Regions from separate parts of the Kocuria sp. UCD-OTCP genome, predicted to be linked through region 1. Evidence: predicted binding sites of a transcription regulator. Region 1 holds the regulator's gene; the other holds the start of a gene.
The links. Region 1 encodes HrcA, which represses chaperone genes, less so after heat shock. Its sites were predicted from a motif close to TTNGCACTCGNNNNNNNCGAGTGCNAA; they were not measured.

Region 1 (9,057 bases):
CTCCTCGGGCTCGGCGTGGTCGTGCCCCAGCAGGTGCAGGATCCCGTGGGTGGTGAGCAGGCACAGCTCGTCCGCGACGGAGTGACCGCCGGCCTCGGCCTGCCGGCGGGCGACCGGGGGGCACAGCACGATGTCGCCCAGGGTGCCCTCCGCGGGCTCCTCCGGGGTCCCCGGGCGCATCTCGTCCATGGGGAAGGAGAGCACGTCCGTGGGGCCGGGCAGGTCCATCCACTCGACGTGCAGGCGGGCCATCTCGTCCTCGTCGACCACCGCGATGGACAGCTCCGCGTCGGGGTGGACGTGCAGGCGCTCCAGGACGTGGTCCGCGAGCCGGCCCAGCAGCTCGACGTCGACCGCCTCCCAGGCCGCGCGCTCCCCGGCGGGGACGTCCTGCGGGTCGACCTGCAGGTCGAACTCGACGGCCATCAGGCCTCCGCCCCGTCCGCGTCCGGGGCCGCCGGCGCGGCGTCGCGGGCGGCGCGGGCGTCGTCCTTGCGCCGGCGCCGTTCGTTGCGGTGCCGGTTGGTCGTGTCGAACGCGTCGTAGGCGCTGACGATCCGGCCCACCAGCTCGTGGCGCACCACGTCCTCCGCGGTCATCTCCGTGAACGCGACGTCCGGGACGCCGCTGAGCACGTGCTGGACCTGGCGCAGCCCCGAGGACGCGCTGCCCGGCAGGTCCACCTGGGTGACGTCCCCGGTGACGACCATCTTGGAGCCGAAGCCGAGCCGGGTGAGGAACATCTTCATCTGCTCGGGCGTGGTGTTCTGCGCCTCGTCGAGGATGATGAACGCGTCGTTGAGGGTGCGGCCGCGCATGTAGGCGAGGGGGGCGACCTCGATGGTGCCCGCCTCCAGGAGGCGGGGGATCGAGTCCGGGTCCATCATGTCGTGCAGCGCGTCGTAGAGCGGGCGCAGGTACGGGTCGATCTTCTCGCTGAGCGTCCCGGGCAGGAAGCCCAGCCGCTCCCCCGCCTCCACGGCGGGGCGCGTGAGGATGATCCGGGAGACCTCCTTGGCCTGCAGCGCCTGGACGGCCTTGGCCATGGCCAGGTAGGTCTTGCCGGTGCCGGCGGGACCGATGCCGAAGACCACGGTGTGCTCGTCGATGGCGTCCACGTAGGTCTTCTGGTGCAGCGTCTTGGGGCGGATCTTGCGGCCGCGGCCGGAGAGGATGTTCTGGGTCAGGGCGCCGCTGGGGCGGGCGGTGAGGTCCCTGCCGATCAGCTCGAGCAGCTGGGTGATGACCTGCGGGGTGACCGCGGTCTCGCGGCCGGCCAGGACCTTCAGCTCGTCGAAGAGGGTGGCGACGATCTGCACGGGCCCGCTGGGGCCCTCGATGCCGAGCTCGAGTCCGCGCGGGCTGGTCGTGAGGCCGGGGAACGCCGTCTCCACCTGGCGCAGGGTGTCGTCCCCGGAGCCGAGGCACCGGACCATCGTCTCGCGGTCGGGGAAGGTGATGACGGTGCGGGCCGTCAGGGGGTGCGTGGTGCCGGGCAGCGTCTCAGTCATGGGTCCGGCCGCGCGGGCCGTGCTCTCGCTCTCTCGTGGGTCGCCGTGGTAGGGACGGTGGACGGGACTCGTCCTCACCCCAGGGTACCGCGCGGCTCCGGCACCGGAGGTCGCCCGCCGCACATTGCGATTTGGTATCGGTCACGCCCGCCGGGGCTCCTCGGCTGGGGGCGTCCACGGGCCCTGTGCTGGAATGGTCCGGTCCTCCGGCAGGGGGACAGGTGCGGCCTCCCCCGGTGCCGGCACCGCCCCCCACCCGATCCCGGAAAGCCGAGGTGCGCGTCCCCCCATGGCCACTGCCCGTTCCCGGCCCCGGTCCGCCCGCGGCCGGCTCCCCGTGCTCGCCCTGTCCGCCGCGGGCGCCCTGGTCCTCGGCGCGTGCGGCACCGGCCCGGAGCCCGCCCTCGAGGGCACGGTCAGCGCGTCGGGCGCCGCGCCGGCCTCGTCCACCACGGCGAGCACCGCGGACGGCCGGGTGGCCACCACGAAGCTGCCCGTCTACTGGGTGGGCCGCGCGGACGGCGAGGAGCGGCTGTTCCGCGAGTTCCGGGACGCCTCCGAGGCGGCCGCGGCCGTGGACCCCATCGCGGCGGCGGCGGCGCTGATGACCGGGGCGACCCCGGAGGACCCGGACTACCGGACGCTGTGGTCCCCGGTGGACCGGGTGGGCGCCTCGACGTCCCCGGGCGGGACCATCACCGTGGACCTGCCGTCCGAGGCCTTCCGCCCGGACCTGGACGACCGCGAGGTCCGGCTGGCCCTCCAGCAGCTCGCGCACACCGTGACCGCCACGGCGGCCACGGCGGGTCTGCTGCCGGAGGGCTCCGCGGCCGAGGTCGTGGTGCTCGTGGACGGCCGGCCCGACGAGGAGGTCTTCGGGTCCGTGCGCCTCGACGGCCCCCTCCGCCCCGACGAGGCGCTGGAGGCCCCGCTCTGGCTCGACGAGCCCCGGCAGGACGAACGGTCCGAGGGGACCCTCACCCTCTCGGGACGGGCGCTGGACGAGGTGCGGGACTGCCGGTGGACCGTGGCCGGACCGGACGGGGAGCGCGTCTCGAGCGGCACGGCGGACGAGGTCCCCCGGGGCGACGGGACCGCCGGGTTCCGGGCCGAGCTCGAGCTGGAGCCGGGCCCCTACGTGGTGACGGTCGTCGGCCGGGACGCCGAGGGCGGGACCGTGCGCGACGACAAGGACGTGGAGGTCGTCCCCGGCTGAACCGGCCGCCCGGGACTCATCAGGTCCCGGACGCCCAGCGGCCGAGCGCGGCGCTGAGCACCGCCAGCGCGGCCGGTCCCGCCGTGGAGCTGCGCAGCACCTCCGGGCCGAGCCGGACCGCGAGGGCCCCCACCCCGGCCAGGACCTCGCGCTCCGCCGGCGCGACGCCCCCCTCGGGCCCCACCACCAGGACGATCCGCTCGGCCCCCGCCCACGGGGCGCCGGCGGCGCCGGCCAGGTCGGCGAGGGAGTCGTGCGCCTCCTCGTGCAGGACGAGGCCGCGGGTCCCCGGCTCCCCGAGCAGGCGGGCGAGCTCGCGGGTGGTGGACAGGGGCAGCACCTCGGGCCAGGCGGCCCGCCGCGACTGCTTGGCGGCCGCCGCGACGGTGTGCACCCACTTCTCGTGGCTCTTGGCGGCGCGCTCCTTCTTCCACCGCACGATCGAGCGGTCGGCCTGCCAGGGCACCACGGCGTCGACGCCCAGCTCGGTGGCCGTCTCCACGGCCAGCAGGTCCCGGTCGCCCTTCGCGAGGGCCTGGGCGAGGACCAGCCGGGGCGTGCGGGCGGGCTCGGTGGTCACCGAGACCACGCCGACCTCCATGCTGTCCCGGTCCCCCGCGCGCAGCTCCCCGGTGGCCCGGGTCCCCGCGCCGTCGACGAGCTCGAGCCGCTCACCGGGCGCGAGCCGGCGCACGGTGACGGCGTGCCGGGCCTCCGGGCCGGTGACAGTGAGCGCCGCCCCGGGGCCGAGACCGGCGAGCCGGCCCGGCTCGACCTTGAAGACCGGCAGGCTCACAGGTCGGAGAACCGGTCCTTGAGCCGGGAGAAGAAGCCGCCGGAGCCGGCCGGGGAGTTCAGGGTGGTGCCGGTGGACTGGTCCTCGCCGCGCAGCCGGGACAGCTGCTCGAGCAGCTCGCGCTGCTCGTCGTCGAGCGCCGTGGGGGTCTCGACCTCGAGGTGGACGAACAGCTCGCCCCGGCCGCCGCCGCGCAGCCGGGTGGCACCGAGCTCGTGCAGGGTGACGGTGTGGCCGGTCTGCGTGCCGGGGGCGACGGGCACCTCGCGCTCGCCGTCGAAGGTCTCGAGGGTCACGGTGGTGCCGAGGGCCGCGGAGGTCATGGGCACCCGGACGCGGGCGTGCAGGTCGTCGCCCTGGCGCTCGAACGTGGGGTCGGGATCGACCTTGAGCTCGACGTAGAGGTCGCCGTTCGGCCCGCCTGCGGTGCCGGCCTCGCCCTGACCCGAGAGGCGGATCCGGTTGCCGGTCGAGACGCCGGCGGGGATCTTGACGGTCAGCGGGCGGCGGTCGCGCACGCGGCCCTCGCCGTAGCACTCGTGGCACGGGTGCTTGATGACGGTGCCGAAGCCCTGGCAGGTGGCGCACGGCGCCGCCGTGACCACGGTCCCGAGGATCGACTGGACCTGGCGCTGCACCTGGCCGGATCCGTGGCAGACGTCGCAGGTCTCGGGCTGGGTGCCCGCCTGGCAGCAGGTGCCGTCGCAGGTGGGGCAGACCACGGCGGTGTCCACGGTGATCTTCTTCTCCGTGCCGAAGACCGCGTCCCGGAGGGTGACCCGGACGTTGATCAGGGCGTCCTGGCCCTGGCGGGTGCGGGACGCGGGTCCGCGCCGGCCGGAGCCGGCGCCGCCGGCGCCCTGGAAGAAGGTGTCGAAGATGTCGGCGAAGCCGAACCCCGTGCCGGGGAAGCCCCCGCCGAAGCCGGTGTCGGTGCCGTTCTCGTTGCCGGTCGCGTCGTAGACGCGCCGCTTCTCGGGGTCGGAGAGGACGTCGTTGGCGTGGGAGAGGCGCTTGAAGTCCTCGGCGGCCTCCGGGCCGGGGTTGACGTCGGGGTGCAGCCGGCGGGCCTTCTTGCGGTAGGCCTTCTTGATCTCTTCCTGGCTGGCGTCCCGGGACACGCCCAGGGTCTCGTAGTGATCGCTCACCGTGGTCCGTTCTGTCGAGAGGTCTGTGGTGGGTTTCGCTGGTGGGCCCCGGGGGACGGGGCCCGCGGGGGCTCAGCCCCCGAGGATACGGGAGAGGTAGCGGGCGACGGCGCGCACGGCGGCCATCGTGGACGGGTAGTCCATGCGCATGGGGCCCACGACCCCCACCTTGGACTGCGGCCCGTAGCCGGTGGCGACGACGGCGGCCTCGGACAGGGGGCCCTCGGCGTTCTCCGTGCCGATCCGCACGGCCACCCCGCGGGCGTCCTGCTCCATCTCGGAGAGCAGCCGGAGCATCACCACCTGCTCCTCGAGGGCCTCGAGGACCGGGCCGATGCTCAGGTGGAAGTCCCCGGTGGAGCGGGCGAGGTTGGCGGTGCCGGCCATGACCATGCGGTGCTCGGCCCCGCCCGCCGCGAGGGCGCCGACGGCCTCCGCCACGGCGGCGGCGGCCGGCTGCAGCGGCGGGGCCGTGCTCGCGGTCATCACGGCGAGGGCGTCCGGCACCGCGGTCAGGCAGCGCCCGACCACGGCGGCCAGCACCCGGGCGCGCAGCTCGAGCAGCTGGGACTCCTCGAGCGGCGCCCGCAGCACGGCGACGCGCTGCGCCACCCGGCCGTTGGTCGGGATGAGCACCACCAGCACCCGGCCGGCGCCGAGGTCCACGACCTCGACGTGGCGCACGGTGACCCCGGAGGCGTGCGGGTACTGCACGACCGCGACCTGCTGGGTGAGCTGCGCGAGCAGCCGCACGGTGCGCTCCATGACGTCGTCGATGTCCGCGGCGTCGTCCAGCAGCCGCTGGATGGCCCGCCGTTCCGGACCCGAGAGCGGCTTGACGGCCGCGATCTGGTCGACGAACGTGCGGTAGCCCTTGTCCGTGGGGATCCGGCCCGAACTCGTGTGGGGGGCCGTGATCAGGCCCTCCTCCTCGAGCGCGGCCATGTCGTTGCGCACGGTGGCCGAGGAGACGCCGAGCCGGTGCCGGTCCACGAGGGCCTTGGAGCCGACCGGCTCGCGGAAGTGCACGTAGTCCTCCACGATGGCCTGCAGGATCTGCAGTCGTCTCGGATGGTTCACGTCGCTCCTCCCCGGTTCGTCCACGCCCCCGAAGATGCCCTGGCACTCGGGTGGCCACAGTGCCAACGGCGTCCAGTGTAGCCCCCGTGTCCGACGGCCGGTCGCCCCCGCGGTTTGGTACGCTTCCGGCTGATCCGCGCCGGACGCGCGGCACCGCGACCCGGGAGGACGACCATGAGCCACCACGGCTGGGGGCCGCGCAGCCTCGACGACGACGCCCTCGCCCGCCGCCGGCCGGTCTCCGCGGAGGTCCCGGTCGCCCCGGGGATGCTCCTGGAGGACGTCACGACCGGCTGGGTCGGCGCGGTCGTGTCCCTGGAGACCATCGGCGGGATGCGCGTGCTGGGGCTCGAGGACCGGAGGGGGCGGGTCAAGGCGTTCCCCCTGGGACCGGGGTTCCTGCTCGAGGGCGAGCCCGTGGTCGTCGTCGAGCCCCGCCGGGCCCCCGCGGCGCGCAAGCCCTCCCGCACGCGCTCGGGCTCCGTGGCCGTCGAGGGGCTGCGCGCGAGCACCGCGAAGGCCTCCCGGGTGTGGGTCGAGGGCTACCACGACGCCGAGCTGGTGGCCAAGGTGTGGGGCCACGACCTGGCGGTCGAGGGCATCGTCGTGGAGCCCCTGCACGGCATCGATGACCTGCCCGCCGCCGTGCGGGAGTTCGGGCCGGGCCCCGGGCGGCGGCTCGGCATCCTCGTCGACCACCTCGTGGCCGGCTCCAAGGAGTCGAGGATCGCCGCGGAGACCATGCGCCTGCCCGGCGCCGCGGGCAACGTCCTGGTGCTGGGCCACCCCTACGTCGACATCTGGCAGGCGGTCAGGCCGCGCACCCTCGGCATCGACGCCTGGCCGGTGGTCCCGCGCGGCACGGACTGGAAGACCGGCACCGCCGCCGCCCTCGGGTGGCCGCACCGCACCCCCGGCGACCTCGGCCGGGCCTGGCAGCACATCCTGTCCCGCGTGGACAGCTACGCCGACCTCGAGCCGTCCCTGCTGGGCCGGGTCGAGGAGCTCATCGACTTCCTCACCGCCCCCGGCGCCTGACCCGCCGCCCCCGCGCACGGGCAACGCCCAGCAGATCGTCACAAAGGCACACGGGCGCGGGGCCGAGCCTCCGCCCTCCGGGCCGGTCGGTAGGATGGTCGTGTCCCACCCACCCTCCGCGGCCCTGCCGCGGTCCCACCGCCGAAGGACATCCGTGCCCGTGCAGACCGACCCCCGATCGAGCCGCGACAACGCCGGGGCCCCGTTCGAGGGCCTCTCCCCCGTGGCCCAGCCGCTGACCGTCACCGAGGACCACCAGTGGGCGACCCTGGCGCACTTCGGCGGCGTCATCGGCTTCCTCCCCTCGTTCCTCGTCCACCGCGTCTTCCGCGGGCGCGGCCCGTTCACGGAGCAGGAGTCGATGGAGGCCATGAACTTCACCCTGCTGCCGACCCTCGTGGTGGTCACCGGGATCCTGCTCGCCCCGGTGCCGTTCATCGGCTGGTTCTTCGCGCTCGCCGCCGCCGCCGCGTGGCTGCTGCTCGCCGTCGGCTCCCTGATCGGCGGGGTCCGGGTCAACCGCGGCGAACCGCACCTCTACCGCTTCAACACCCGGCTCTACGACCGGCTCGTCGAGCGCCTCCGCGAGCGGTCCCGGGGGCGCGCCGCGCGCGGCTGATCCCGGTCCGCGCCGGGGACGTCCCTGACGGACGCATCCGTTCCCGACGGGTGCGTCCGTTCCCGACGGGTGCGTCCGTTCCTCGTGCGGGCGCCCCGGCCGGGGTGCCCCCGTCAGGCGAGCAGCCGCCGCACCACGGCGTCGCCGAGGAGCCGGCCCCGCAGGGTCAGCACCAGCGAGCCGCGCAGCGCCGCCGCGGGCTCCACCAGCCCGTCGGCGATCAGCCCGGCCACCGCGGTCCGCCCGCCGCCGGCCAGGGCGGTCGTGGGCAGGCCGTCGCGGATCCTGGCCTCCAGCATCACCCGCTCGAGGTGGCGGGTGTCCGCGTCGAGGATCTCGCGCCCGGCCGCCGGCGACTGCCCGGCGCGCACCCGGTTCGTGTAGGGCACGGGGTGCTTGAGGTTCCACCAGCGCGTCCCGCCCACGTGCGAGTGCGCCCCGGGCCCGATCCCCCACCAGTCCTGGTTGCGCCAGTAGGCGAGGTTGTGCCGGCTGCGGTGGGCGCCGGCGTCCGCGCCCTCGGCGGGCCGGGCCCAGTTGCTCACCTCGTACCACTCGAAGCCGGCCTCGGCGAGGACCCGGTCCGCGAGCTCGTACTTGTCGGCCTGGTCGTCCTCGTCGATCGGCGGCACCTCCCCGCGCCGCATCCGCGCCGCGAGCTTCGTGCCGTGCTCGATGATCAGCGAGTACGCGGAGACGTGGTCGGGCTCGTAGCCCACCGCCGTGCGCACCGAGTGCTCCCAGTCGGCCAGGGACTCCCCCGGGGTGCCGTAGATGAGGTCCACGCTGACGCCCAGGCCGGCCTCGCGCGCCCACCGCACGGCCCGCGGCACGTTGTCGGGGTCGTGCGTGCGGTCCAGGACGGCGAGCACGTGCGGGACGGCCGACTGCATCCCGAAGGACACCCGGGTCACCCCCGCCGCCGTGAGCACCGCGAGGGACTCGGGCGTCACGGAGTCCGGGTTCGCCTCGGTGGTCACCTCCGCGCCCGCCGCGAGCCCGAAGCTCTCCGCGGCCTGCGCCAGGACCGCGGCGAGGTCCTCGGCGGGCAGCAGCGTGGGGGTGCCGCCGCCGAAGAACACGCTGTGCAGCGGGCGGGGAGCCACCCCGGAGTCCTCCAGCACCCGGCGCGCCCAGCGGACCTCCGCCGCGGCGTCCCCGGCGTAGGCGTCCTGGGACACCCCCGCCCCGAGCTCCACGGCCGTGTAGGTGTTGAAGTCGCAGTAGCCGCACCGGACCGCGCAGAACGGCACGTGCACGTAGAGGCTGAGCGTGCGGTCGGCGGAGCCCACCGCGGCGGAGGGCGGCAGCAGTCCGTCGAGCGGGCCCGGCAGGCCCTCCGGCTGGGCGGGGGCCACTACTTCTTCTTGTCCTTCGCCCCGGACTCGTCGGAGGACAGCGCCGCGACGAACGCCTCCTGGGGGACCTCCACCCGGCCGACCATCTTCATCCGCTTCTTGCCCTCCTTCTGCTTCTCGAGCAGCTTGCGCTTGCGCGAGATGTCGCCGCCGTAGCACTTGGAGAGCACGTCCTTGCGGATCGCCCGGATGTTCTCGCGGGCGATCACCCGGGAGCCGATGGCCGCCTGGATGGGCACCTCGAACTGCTGCCGCGGGATGAGCTCGCGCAGCTTGCCGGTCATCATCACC
Region 2 (9,057 bases), on a different contig from region 1:
TCCACGCGCCTGGCCAGCGCCTGCAGGACGAGCTCGATCTCGATCCGGGCGATGGGCTGCCCCACGCACTGGTGCAGGCCCATGCCGAAGGCCACGTGACCGGAGGCGCTGCGGTCGAGGTCGAAGACGTCGGCGTTCCCGCCCCACTTGCGGGGGTCCCGGTTGGCCGCGCCCATGAACAGCAGGATCTTCGAGTCCGCGGGGATCCGGACGCCTCCGATCTCGGTGTCGACCGTGGAGGTGCGGTGGAACATCTGGAACGGCGACTCGACGCGCAGCGCTTCGTCGACCGCGAACTTGGCCAGCTTCGGGTCGGCCTTGAGCTTCTCCCACTGCTCGGGGTGCCGGGCGAGGCTGTAGAGCGTGTTCCCGATGCCGAAGATCGTGGTGTCCACCCCCGCGGAGAGCAGGGCGCGCACCAGCAGGGTGGCCTGTTCAGGGGCGATGCGCCCCTCCTCGGCGACCTTCCAGATGTCGGCGCCCAGGCCGGTGATCGACAGGTTCTCACGGGCGCAGCTGTCCATGATCCACGCGGCGACCTTCTCGCCCTCGGTGAAGGCCTCGGCCCGGATCTCGTTGTCGGCGCCGAAGGCGTTGAAGGCCATCGCACCGTAGGGGAGCAGGTTCTCCCGGCCTCCCGGGCGTAGGCCCACCGCGTCGGGGAACACCTTCAGGGGGTAGGGCTCGGCGATGTCCTTGATGCCGTCGACGTCCCCCTGGGCCACCACCCGCTCGGCCAGTTCCTCCGCGAAGGGGGCGAACTGCTCCCGCAGCCGGCGCATGGTGGACGGGGAGATGACCCCGGCCAGGCCCCGGCGCATCACGGTGTGCGTGGGCGGGTCGGACTCCAGGATCGAGGGCGGGCGCCACTCGGGTTCCTTGCGGATGTCCTTGGGGCCGAGGCCACCGCTGGAGCAGTAGGACTCGAAGTCGGTGAGGATCTCGTAGACCCACTCGTAGCGGGTCACGGCGTAGCAGCCGTGCTTCTCCAGCCACACCACGGGTCCGGCTTCCCGGAGCTTCTCGTGCAGCGGGTAGGGATTCGAGATGTTCTCGACGGAGAAGGGATCGTCGGGCAAGGACACGGCCTCAGGCCTCGTGGCGGTGACAGTCATGGTGACTCCTGTGCTGGGTCGGTGGTTCAGAGTTCCAGGGTGAGCTTGCGGCACCCGGCGGCGGCGCGGGAGACGCAGATCATCATGGCGTCGCCCGAGTGCTTCTCCTCCTCGTTGAGGATGGCGTCCCGGTGCTCGACCTCCCCTGCCACCACGCGGGTCTCGCACGTGCCGCACACTCCCGCGCGGCAGGAGGAGAGCACACGCACTCCGTGCTCCTCCACCACGTCCAGGATGGTGCGGTCCGGGGGAACGGTGACGGTGGTGCCCGTATCGGTCAGCTCCACCTCGAAGGGCTCGGCGCTGGCCCCGGCGTCGAGGTTGGCCGCGACGAAGCGCTCCAGGTGCAGCGCACCGGGGGGCCAGCCCATGCAGTAGTCCTCGATCACGCGCAGCAGCGGTTCGGGTCCGCACGCGTAGACCAGCATCTTCGCTCGCGGCAGGGCCAGTAGACCCTCGAGATCGATGCGCCCCACCTCGTCCTCCGGGTAGAGGAGGACGCGGTCCCCGTAGGCGGCCACGAGCTCGTCCGCGAAGGCCATCGAGGCCCGGCTGCGTCCGCCGTAGGCCAGGCGCCACTCGCGGCCGGCGGCTTCCGCGGCCTCGATCATCGGCAGGATCGGAGTGATGCCGATGCCGCCGGCCACGAACAGGTACTTCCGGGAGTCGACGTAGGGGAAGTTGTTGCGGGGCCCGTTGATGTGGACCGTGTCGCCCTCGGCCAGGCTCTCGTGCACGTAGGCGGAACCACCACGGGAATCGCGGGTGCGCAGCACCGACACCTGGATCCGGCTGCGGTCGGCCAGGGGCGAGCACAGGGAGTACTGGCGCATGTGGTGGGGCAGGATCAGATCGATGTGCGAGCCCGGCTCCCACTGCGGGAAGTCGGAACCGTCGGGCATGCGCAGGGTCACCCGGCGAACGCCCTCGGCCACGGTCTCGAGCCGGTCGACGAGGACTTCCTCGACCTCGTGCCGGTAGCCGTTCGTGGTCTGGTTCCCGACGGCGGGGGTGGGAACGGTGTTCACGGTGGTCATGGTTCCTCCACTCAGGCGGTCACGGACAAGGATGCGGCCACAGCGCGGTGAGCGCTCAGGCCGCCGTCGACGCACACGTCGGTGCCGTTGATCCAGGCGGCCTCCGGGCTGACGAGGAAGCCGATGGCCTGTGCGATGTCGTCCGGCTGCCCTGCGCGGCCCAGCAGGGCGACGGCGCCCTCGACCTTGTCGCGGCCGTGGTCCATCTTGAAGTCCTCCAGGATGGGGGTCTGGACGGGGCCGGGGCTGACCGAGACGACGCGCGCCCTCCCCAGGGAGGAGGCGGCGGCCTCCAGGCTCAACCAGCGGACACACTCCTTCGAGAACCGGTAGGAGTTCCCCGTGACCTCAGGGTCCGCACCGGCCAGGTCCAGGGCCGTCTCCCGGTGCTCGACGGACGTGAACGCGACGATCTGCTCGCGGCGCTCGGTCCAGCCACTGGCCACGTTGGAGGCCAGGTTGACGACCACGCCGCCCTGGACGAGCTTGGGCAGCAGAGCCCGGGTCAGATCCCGGACGCCGAAGACGTTGACGGACAGCACCAGACGCCAGGGGGCTGTGCCGGGAACGCCGGCGATGTTGAGCAGCCCGTTGATACCCTCCGGGATCCGTCCGGCGGCCGCGGCCACCCCCTCGGCCGTGGAGAGGTCCGCCTGGACGAAGGCCCCCGGGAACTCCGCGGGCGTGTTGCGGTCCACGCCGATCACCTCCGCGCCGGCATCGCGCAGGAGAGCTGCGGTGGCAGCACCGATGCCGGAGGCGGCGCCGGTGACGACGAATGTCTGTCCGTCGAGGGTCATGGACGTGGTCCTTCCAGAAGAGTGGCCCCTGCACGCTCGAATGGATCCTCCGCGTGCGGTTCGGCTGGTTCGACTCCACTATGTGGCCTGGCGTACTCCCGGTTCATCTCTCCTTTTCACTGGGTGGAAGATGGCGTGTGTCCGGTCACAGGCGAGCTCGAAGCTGGGAACAGGGGAAGTCCGCCCACCGGTCGGTGGGCGCTTCCGGAGCATGAGCGACAAGGAGATCCGGTGCCTGCCACCTACGAAGTCATCGACCCGGCCACGCTGGACACGGTCGGAGAAGTTCCGCTGCACCAGCCTGAGGACGTCGAGCGGGCGATTGCCGCCGCGGCCGCGGTCGCCCGCCACTGGGCCGCGGACCGTGAAGTCCGCCGGACGGCGCTGCGCCGGGCCTCCGAGGCGGTGCTGGCCGAGGCCGAGGGCCTCGGCCGGATCCTCTCGCTGGAGCAGGGCAAGGTCTGGGCCGAGGCCACCCAGGAGTTCAAGGTCGCGGCCGGGCTGCTGCGCCACTACGCCGACCTCGACTGGGACCTGGTCGAGACGCTGCCCGTCCGCGGCGACCGCTCCGTCCAGGTCCAGTACGCCCCCGTGGGACTGGTGGGCGCCATCACGCCCTGGAACTTCCCGATCTCCCTGCTGGCGGTGAAGCTGGCCCCGGCGCTGGTGGCCGGGTGCACCGTGATCGCCAAGCCGTCCCCGTCCACCCCGATGTCCACCCGCGCGCTGGCCGAGGTGCTCAACCGGTTCCTGCCCGAGAACGTGCTGCAGGTCGTCACCGGCCGCGGTGTCCTCTCCAGGGCGCTGTCCGAGATGCCGGGCGTGCGGAAGATCTCGTTCACCGGGTCCACGGAGATCGGGGCCGCCATCATGGCCCAGGCCGCACCGACCGTGAAGAAGGTGACGCTGGAGCTGGGCGGCAACGATCCGGCGATCGTGCTGCCGGATGCGGACCTCGAGTTCACGGCCGCCCGGATCGCCGGCTCCGCCTTCCGCAACGCCGGCCAGGTGTGCATGGCGGTCAAGCGGGTCTACGTCCCGCGGGACCGGTCGGCGGCGCTGACGGAGGCCCTGGTGGAAGCCGTCTCCGCGCTGCGGATCGGCCACGGCGTGGCCGAGGGCACCACCATGGGGCCGATGCACACCAGCGGACAGCAGCAGCTGGTGAAGGACTACGTGGCGCGGGCCGTGGCCGAGGGCGGGCGCATCGCCCACGGCGGGGAGCACGGCACGGACCTGCCGGGGCACTTCCTGGAGCCGACCGTCGTCGCCGACGCCCCGCACCACACGGATCTGGTGGCGTGCGAGCAGTTCGGTGCGGCGCTGCCGGTCGTGGCCTATGACGACCTGGACGCCACCGTGGAGGAGCTCAACGCCCAGGAGTTCGGCCTGGGCGCCTCGGTCTGGTCCCCGGACCTGGAGCGGGCCCACGAGGTGGCTGCCCGGCTGGAGGTCGGCACGGCGTGGATCAACCAGCACACCGTCGTGGAGCTGGACGCCCCGTTCGGAGGGTGGAAGGGCTCCGGGCTGGGGCGTGAGCGCGGCCGGTGGGGGCTGGGGGAGTACCTGGAGCCCCGCACCGTCAACGCCCGTCCGCACACCGGCTGACGCCGGCGGCACGGACGGCGAAGGGGCCCCGCACCGGGAACGGTGCGGGGCCCCTTCGCCGTCCGGACGAGCCGCTCAGGCCTCGATGCCCAGGCGGAGTCGCTGCTTCTGCTGGTTGACGGACGCCAGGGCGAGCACGCCGAAGGCCACCAGCAGGATGGCGGTGACCTGGAAGGCCAGCCGGTACCCGTCGGCCGGTGTGGCGGCTCCGCCGATCAGGAAGCCGCCGACGGCCGGGGCGAACACGCCGCCGGTGGTGAGCACGGCGTTGGCCACGTTGAGGTGCCCACCGCGCTGGGAGATCGTGGTCAGCTCGCCCACGATGAGGTAGGTGATGGCGAACATGGCCGGGGCGGTGCCGAACCCGATGCTCATCAGGGCCACCCCGAGGACCGGCGATGAGACGAACGTGGAGGCCAGCAGGGCGGTGCCGGCACCGGCCCCGGCCAGGCCCAGGGTCCACCCGCGCGAACGCCGGCTGGGCACGCCCCGCTGATCCATCCGCTGGATCAGGATGCTCAGACCGATCGTGGCGATGACGCCCCACGCCGCAGGCAGGGCGATGAGGGAGCCGGCCTGCTGCCCGCTGAAGCCCATGACGTTCTGGAAGTACGCCGGGCCCCAGGACATGGCCAGCGTGAAGGTCCAGTAGGCGAAGAACGATGCCATGACGGCGAAGATCCAGGTCGGGTTCATGATGCTGCGGAAGAAGGGGACCTTCTCCTCGTTGACCCGAGAGGCCCCGGGGGCGGAGACGGCGATCTCGGTGCCCTCGATCTCGCGCTCGGCCGCCAGAGAGGTGTAAGGCCCTTCCTTGCCGAGGACCATCCAGGCCGCGCACCACAGCACCCCGACCACGGCCAGGACGACGAACGCCGTGCGCCATCCGTGCTGGGCGATGACCCAGGCGAGCACCGGGGCGAAGGCCACGATGCCCAGCGTCACTCCGGAGGAAGCCACCGCGGCCGGGGTCGCCCCCTTCTTCGAGGGGAACCACTTGTAGACCGCGTGCATGAGCACCGGGGCGAGCGGGCCCTCACCGGCGCCCAGCGCCAGCCGGGACACCCACAGTGCCGGCAGGGTGGCGAAGACCACGACCGGCATCACCGACAGCGACCAGATCAGGCACAGCACCAGCAGGATGGTCTTCGCCCGGAACTTGTTGGCCAGCGGGGCCGCCACCAGCTGTGCCAGCCCGAAGGTGAGGAACATGGCACTGGCGACCAGCCCGAACTGTTCCGGGGTGATGTCCAGCTCCTCCATCAACGGCACCGCGGCCAGGCCCAGAACGGCCTTGTCGGCCCAGCTGAGCATCATGAGGAACAGCAGCAGGAAGGTCAGCATCCAGGCGTAGCGGGAGCGCTTCCTGCTGCTCCAGTGGTGCGGGTCCTTGGGGTCGATGCCCGATCCCGGCGGAACAGGCTGAGCGGATTGGGGTACGGCTGTGGTGGTCATGGCGGTGGGCTCCCGTCGTGCACCCTCGAAAGAGTGCGGGCCGTGGTGAAGTGTCTCAGCGAATCTAGGAGCCTGTGAACTGGAGCACATAGGACGTTTTCCGGCCAGTGAAAATCACGCGTTCTCCCGACCGGGAGGCGCGGGCAGAGTAGGAGCACTTCACCCGCCTGCCCGTGCAGGCCGCGCCCGATCGGAAGGCCCTCCCATGACTGACCGCGTTGCCCTCGCCGCCCCCCTCGACCAGGCCCGCGGGCTGCACGTGGTCACGCTCGGGACCGCCGCCGGCCCCGCGATCCGCTCCGAGTGTCCTGGGATCGCGACCGCCATCGTCGTCGACGGCCGGTTCTACCTCGTGGACTTCGGTCTCGGAGTCACCCGGGCCGCCCATGCGGCGGGTCTGCGCGGGGAGAACCTGAAGGCCTGCTTCGTGACCCACCTGCACTCGGACCACGTGGCCGAGATCCCCGCCTTCCTGCTGTGGAACTGGGGCCGGCCGGTGCAGGGCTTCACCGAACCGGTGCAGCTCCTGGGTCCCGGCCCGGCCGACCCCCGCGCCGGAGGGGTCGGCGTCGCGGGTCTGGTGGAGCACGTGCTGCGGGCCTACTCCTACGACATCGACGTCCGGATCGTCGACGAGGGGCGTCCGCCTCTGTACGACCTCGTGCAGGTCGAGGAGATCGGGCTGCCGGCCTCCGCGGCGGGGGCCGACGGGGAGCACACCCCCCGGATGGACCCGTTCCTGGTCTACGAGGACGAGGTCGTGCGGGTGAGCGCCATTCTCGTGGAGCACCCGCCGATCTTCCCGGCCTTCGCCTTCCGCTTCGACACCGCCTACGGATCGGTGGTGGTCTCGGGGGACACGACGGAGTGCCTCAACACGTCCACCCTGGCCGGCGGGGCGGACCTGCTGGTGCACGAGGCCGTCAACCTCGACTTCTACCGGGCACGGGATTTTGGATCGGAGTTCCTCAACCACCAGGAGATCTCGCACACCACTCCCGCCGGGGTGGGCCGAGTCGCTGCCCGGGCCGGGGTTGCCAGGGTCGTGCTGTCCCATCTGGCCGGTGTCGCCACCGACGCGGAGTGGACCGCCGGTGTCGCAGCCGAGTACGCCGGACCGGTCAGCGTGGCACGTCCCGGTGAGGTCTACGCCGTCGTTCCCGCGGAAGCCCCCGCAGGCAGTCACGCCTGACCCGGCGAGCGGGAAGGTCAGGCGGGGACTCCTAGTGAACGGGTGATCGCCGCGGAGGCCACCTGCAGCGCCGGAACGATGCGCTGAGAGTCCTTGATCCTCGCCAGGGTGACGATGCCCAGAGCGGCGATCACCTCGCCTTCGACGTCCCGGATCGGCACCGCGAGCCCGTGCGCGCCGAGGGAGTGCTCCCCGTCGGTCGTGGCATACCCGCGTCCCCGCACCGCGGCCATCTCCTGCTCCAGCCGAGGCATGTCCACGATGCTGCGCGAGGTCTCCCGCACGAGCGCCTGGGTGCAGGTCTCCCACAGCTCGGCGGACCCGTAGGCCAGCAGCACTTTCCCGCCGGCGCTGGTGTGCAACGGCAGCTTGTCGCCGGGGCGGGCGATCGGGGAGCCGACATGAGTGCCCGCGATCCGATCCAGCAGCAGCGCCTCCGTCCCGTCCAGCACGAAGAGGTTGACCACCTGGCGCGTGGCGAAGAGGACATCCTGCATGTAGGGAGCCGCCACCTGACGGAGCCCTCGTTGGATCGGGGCGAGCATCCCCAGCTTGGCCAGGCGGGGACCCACCGTGTACGTGCCGTCCGGCTGACGGCTCACCGCCCCCCACCCCGACAGCTCCTTCAGGAGCCGGTGGCAGGTGGCCACCGGAATCCCGCTGCGCCGGGAGATCTGGGACAGGCTCTGTCTGGTGTGTGTGGGATCGAAGGACCCCATGACCTCCAGGACCCGGGAAGCAACGGAACGCCCCGGGGTGGTCGCGTTGCCGGCCATGATCTCCTCTTCCACTGGGTGGAAATCTGAAAATACTCCACTGCGGTTCCTCCGCACAATGAGCGGTATGGACCTGCAGACCGTCACCGACGCCGTGGCCGCCGTGGCGGTCCCGCTCTTCGCGGTCACCAGCATGGTCGCCGTGGGTCTGGGGCACACGGTCCGGCAGTTCCTCACACCCCTCCGAGATGCTCGTCTGGTGCTGGCGGGGCTGGCGGCCAACTTCGTGATCGCTCCGGCCGTGGCCTTCGCCGTCATCACGGTCTTCGGCATCCCGCAGGAGGCCCGCATCGGTCTGATGGTCCTGGCCTGCGCCGCGGGGGCGCCCTTCGTGCTCAAACTGTCGAAGCTCGCGCGTGCGGACATGGCCGTGTCCTCGTCGTTGCTGGCGGTCATGCTGCTGGCCACCATCGGGTACATGCCCGTCGCGCTGCCCGTGCTGCTCCCCGGAGTCGAGGTCGCTCCTGGAGCCATCGCCGCAGTGCTGCTGCTGACCATGTTCCTGCCCCTGGTCGGGGCGGTGCTGCTGCGCCAGTTCACCCCGACGGCTGCGGGCCTGGCCCAGCGACCCGTCGGGCGGTTGAGCCTCGTCGCCATGGTCGTGATGCTGGCCAACCAGTTCCTCGCCGACCACCGCGAGCTGGCCGGGCTGGTCGGCACCGGAACCATCGCGGCGATCCTGGCGTTCATCGCCCTGAACTTCGGCCTCGGATGGATCCTGGGAGCGTGGAGGGCAGGAACCGGGGTCGTACTGGGCATCTCGGCGTCCCAGCGCAACATGGGCGCTGCCACCGTGGTGGTGGTCGCCAACTTCGAGGACTCCCTGGCCGTGCCCACGGTGGTGCTCGCCGGCTTCCTCGCCCTGATCGTGCTCATCCCCGTGGCCCGATGGCTCGGGCGCGGCCCCCGCCCGCAGATCGGCAGGGCACTCCCCGCGCACTGATCCATCGGTCCGCCCCGGTCAACACGCCGGTCATCACCACGCTGGGCCGGCCGAGGCGGTTCAGGCGCTCGTCCGGGTGAAGGTCACGTGGGTGACTCCACGGGGCGAGGAGGTGGCCTCGACCCGGTAGT

Region 2: a site for HrcA is predicted at 3,148-3,174, ahead of H488_RS30720 (coniferyl-alcohol dehydrogenase). Genes of this name have one in related genera too.

Annotation. Positions count from the first base shown of each region.
Region 1 is NZ_AOSQ01000033.1:5,791-14,847, reverse strand. It holds gene ybeY (rRNA maturation RNase YbeY) at 1-426, opposite strand, end outside; gene H488_RS30395 (PhoH family protein) at 426-1,511, opposite strand; gene H488_RS30390 (GerMN domain-containing protein) at 1,801-2,727, shown strand; gene H488_RS30385 (16S rRNA (uracil(1498)-N(3))-methyltransferase) at 2,747-3,523, opposite strand; gene dnaJ (molecular chaperone DnaJ) at 3,520-4,671, opposite strand; gene hrcA (heat-inducible transcriptional repressor HrcA) at 4,744-5,751, opposite strand; gene H488_RS30370 (DUF3097 domain-containing protein) at 5,926-6,789, shown strand; gene H488_RS30365 (DUF4870 domain-containing protein) at 6,944-7,408, shown strand; gene hemW (radical SAM family heme chaperone HemW) at 7,522-8,766, opposite strand; gene lepA (translation elongation factor 4) at 8,766-9,057, opposite strand, start outside.
Region 2 is NZ_AOSQ01000034.1:47,041-56,097, reverse strand. It holds gene H488_RS30730 (cytochrome P450) at 1-1,115, opposite strand, end outside; gene H488_RS30725 (PDR/VanB family oxidoreductase) at 1,142-2,152, opposite strand; gene H488_RS30720 (coniferyl-alcohol dehydrogenase) at 2,164-2,952, opposite strand; gene H488_RS30715 (aldehyde dehydrogenase family protein) at 3,184-4,560, shown strand; gene H488_RS30710 (MFS transporter) at 4,636-6,015, opposite strand; gene H488_RS30705 (MBL fold metallo-hydrolase) at 6,221-7,207, shown strand; gene H488_RS30700 (IclR family transcriptional regulator) at 7,225-7,983, opposite strand; gene H488_RS30695 (bile acid:sodium symporter family protein) at 8,051-8,926, shown strand; gene H488_RS30690 (dihydrofolate reductase family protein) at 8,987-9,057, opposite strand, start outside.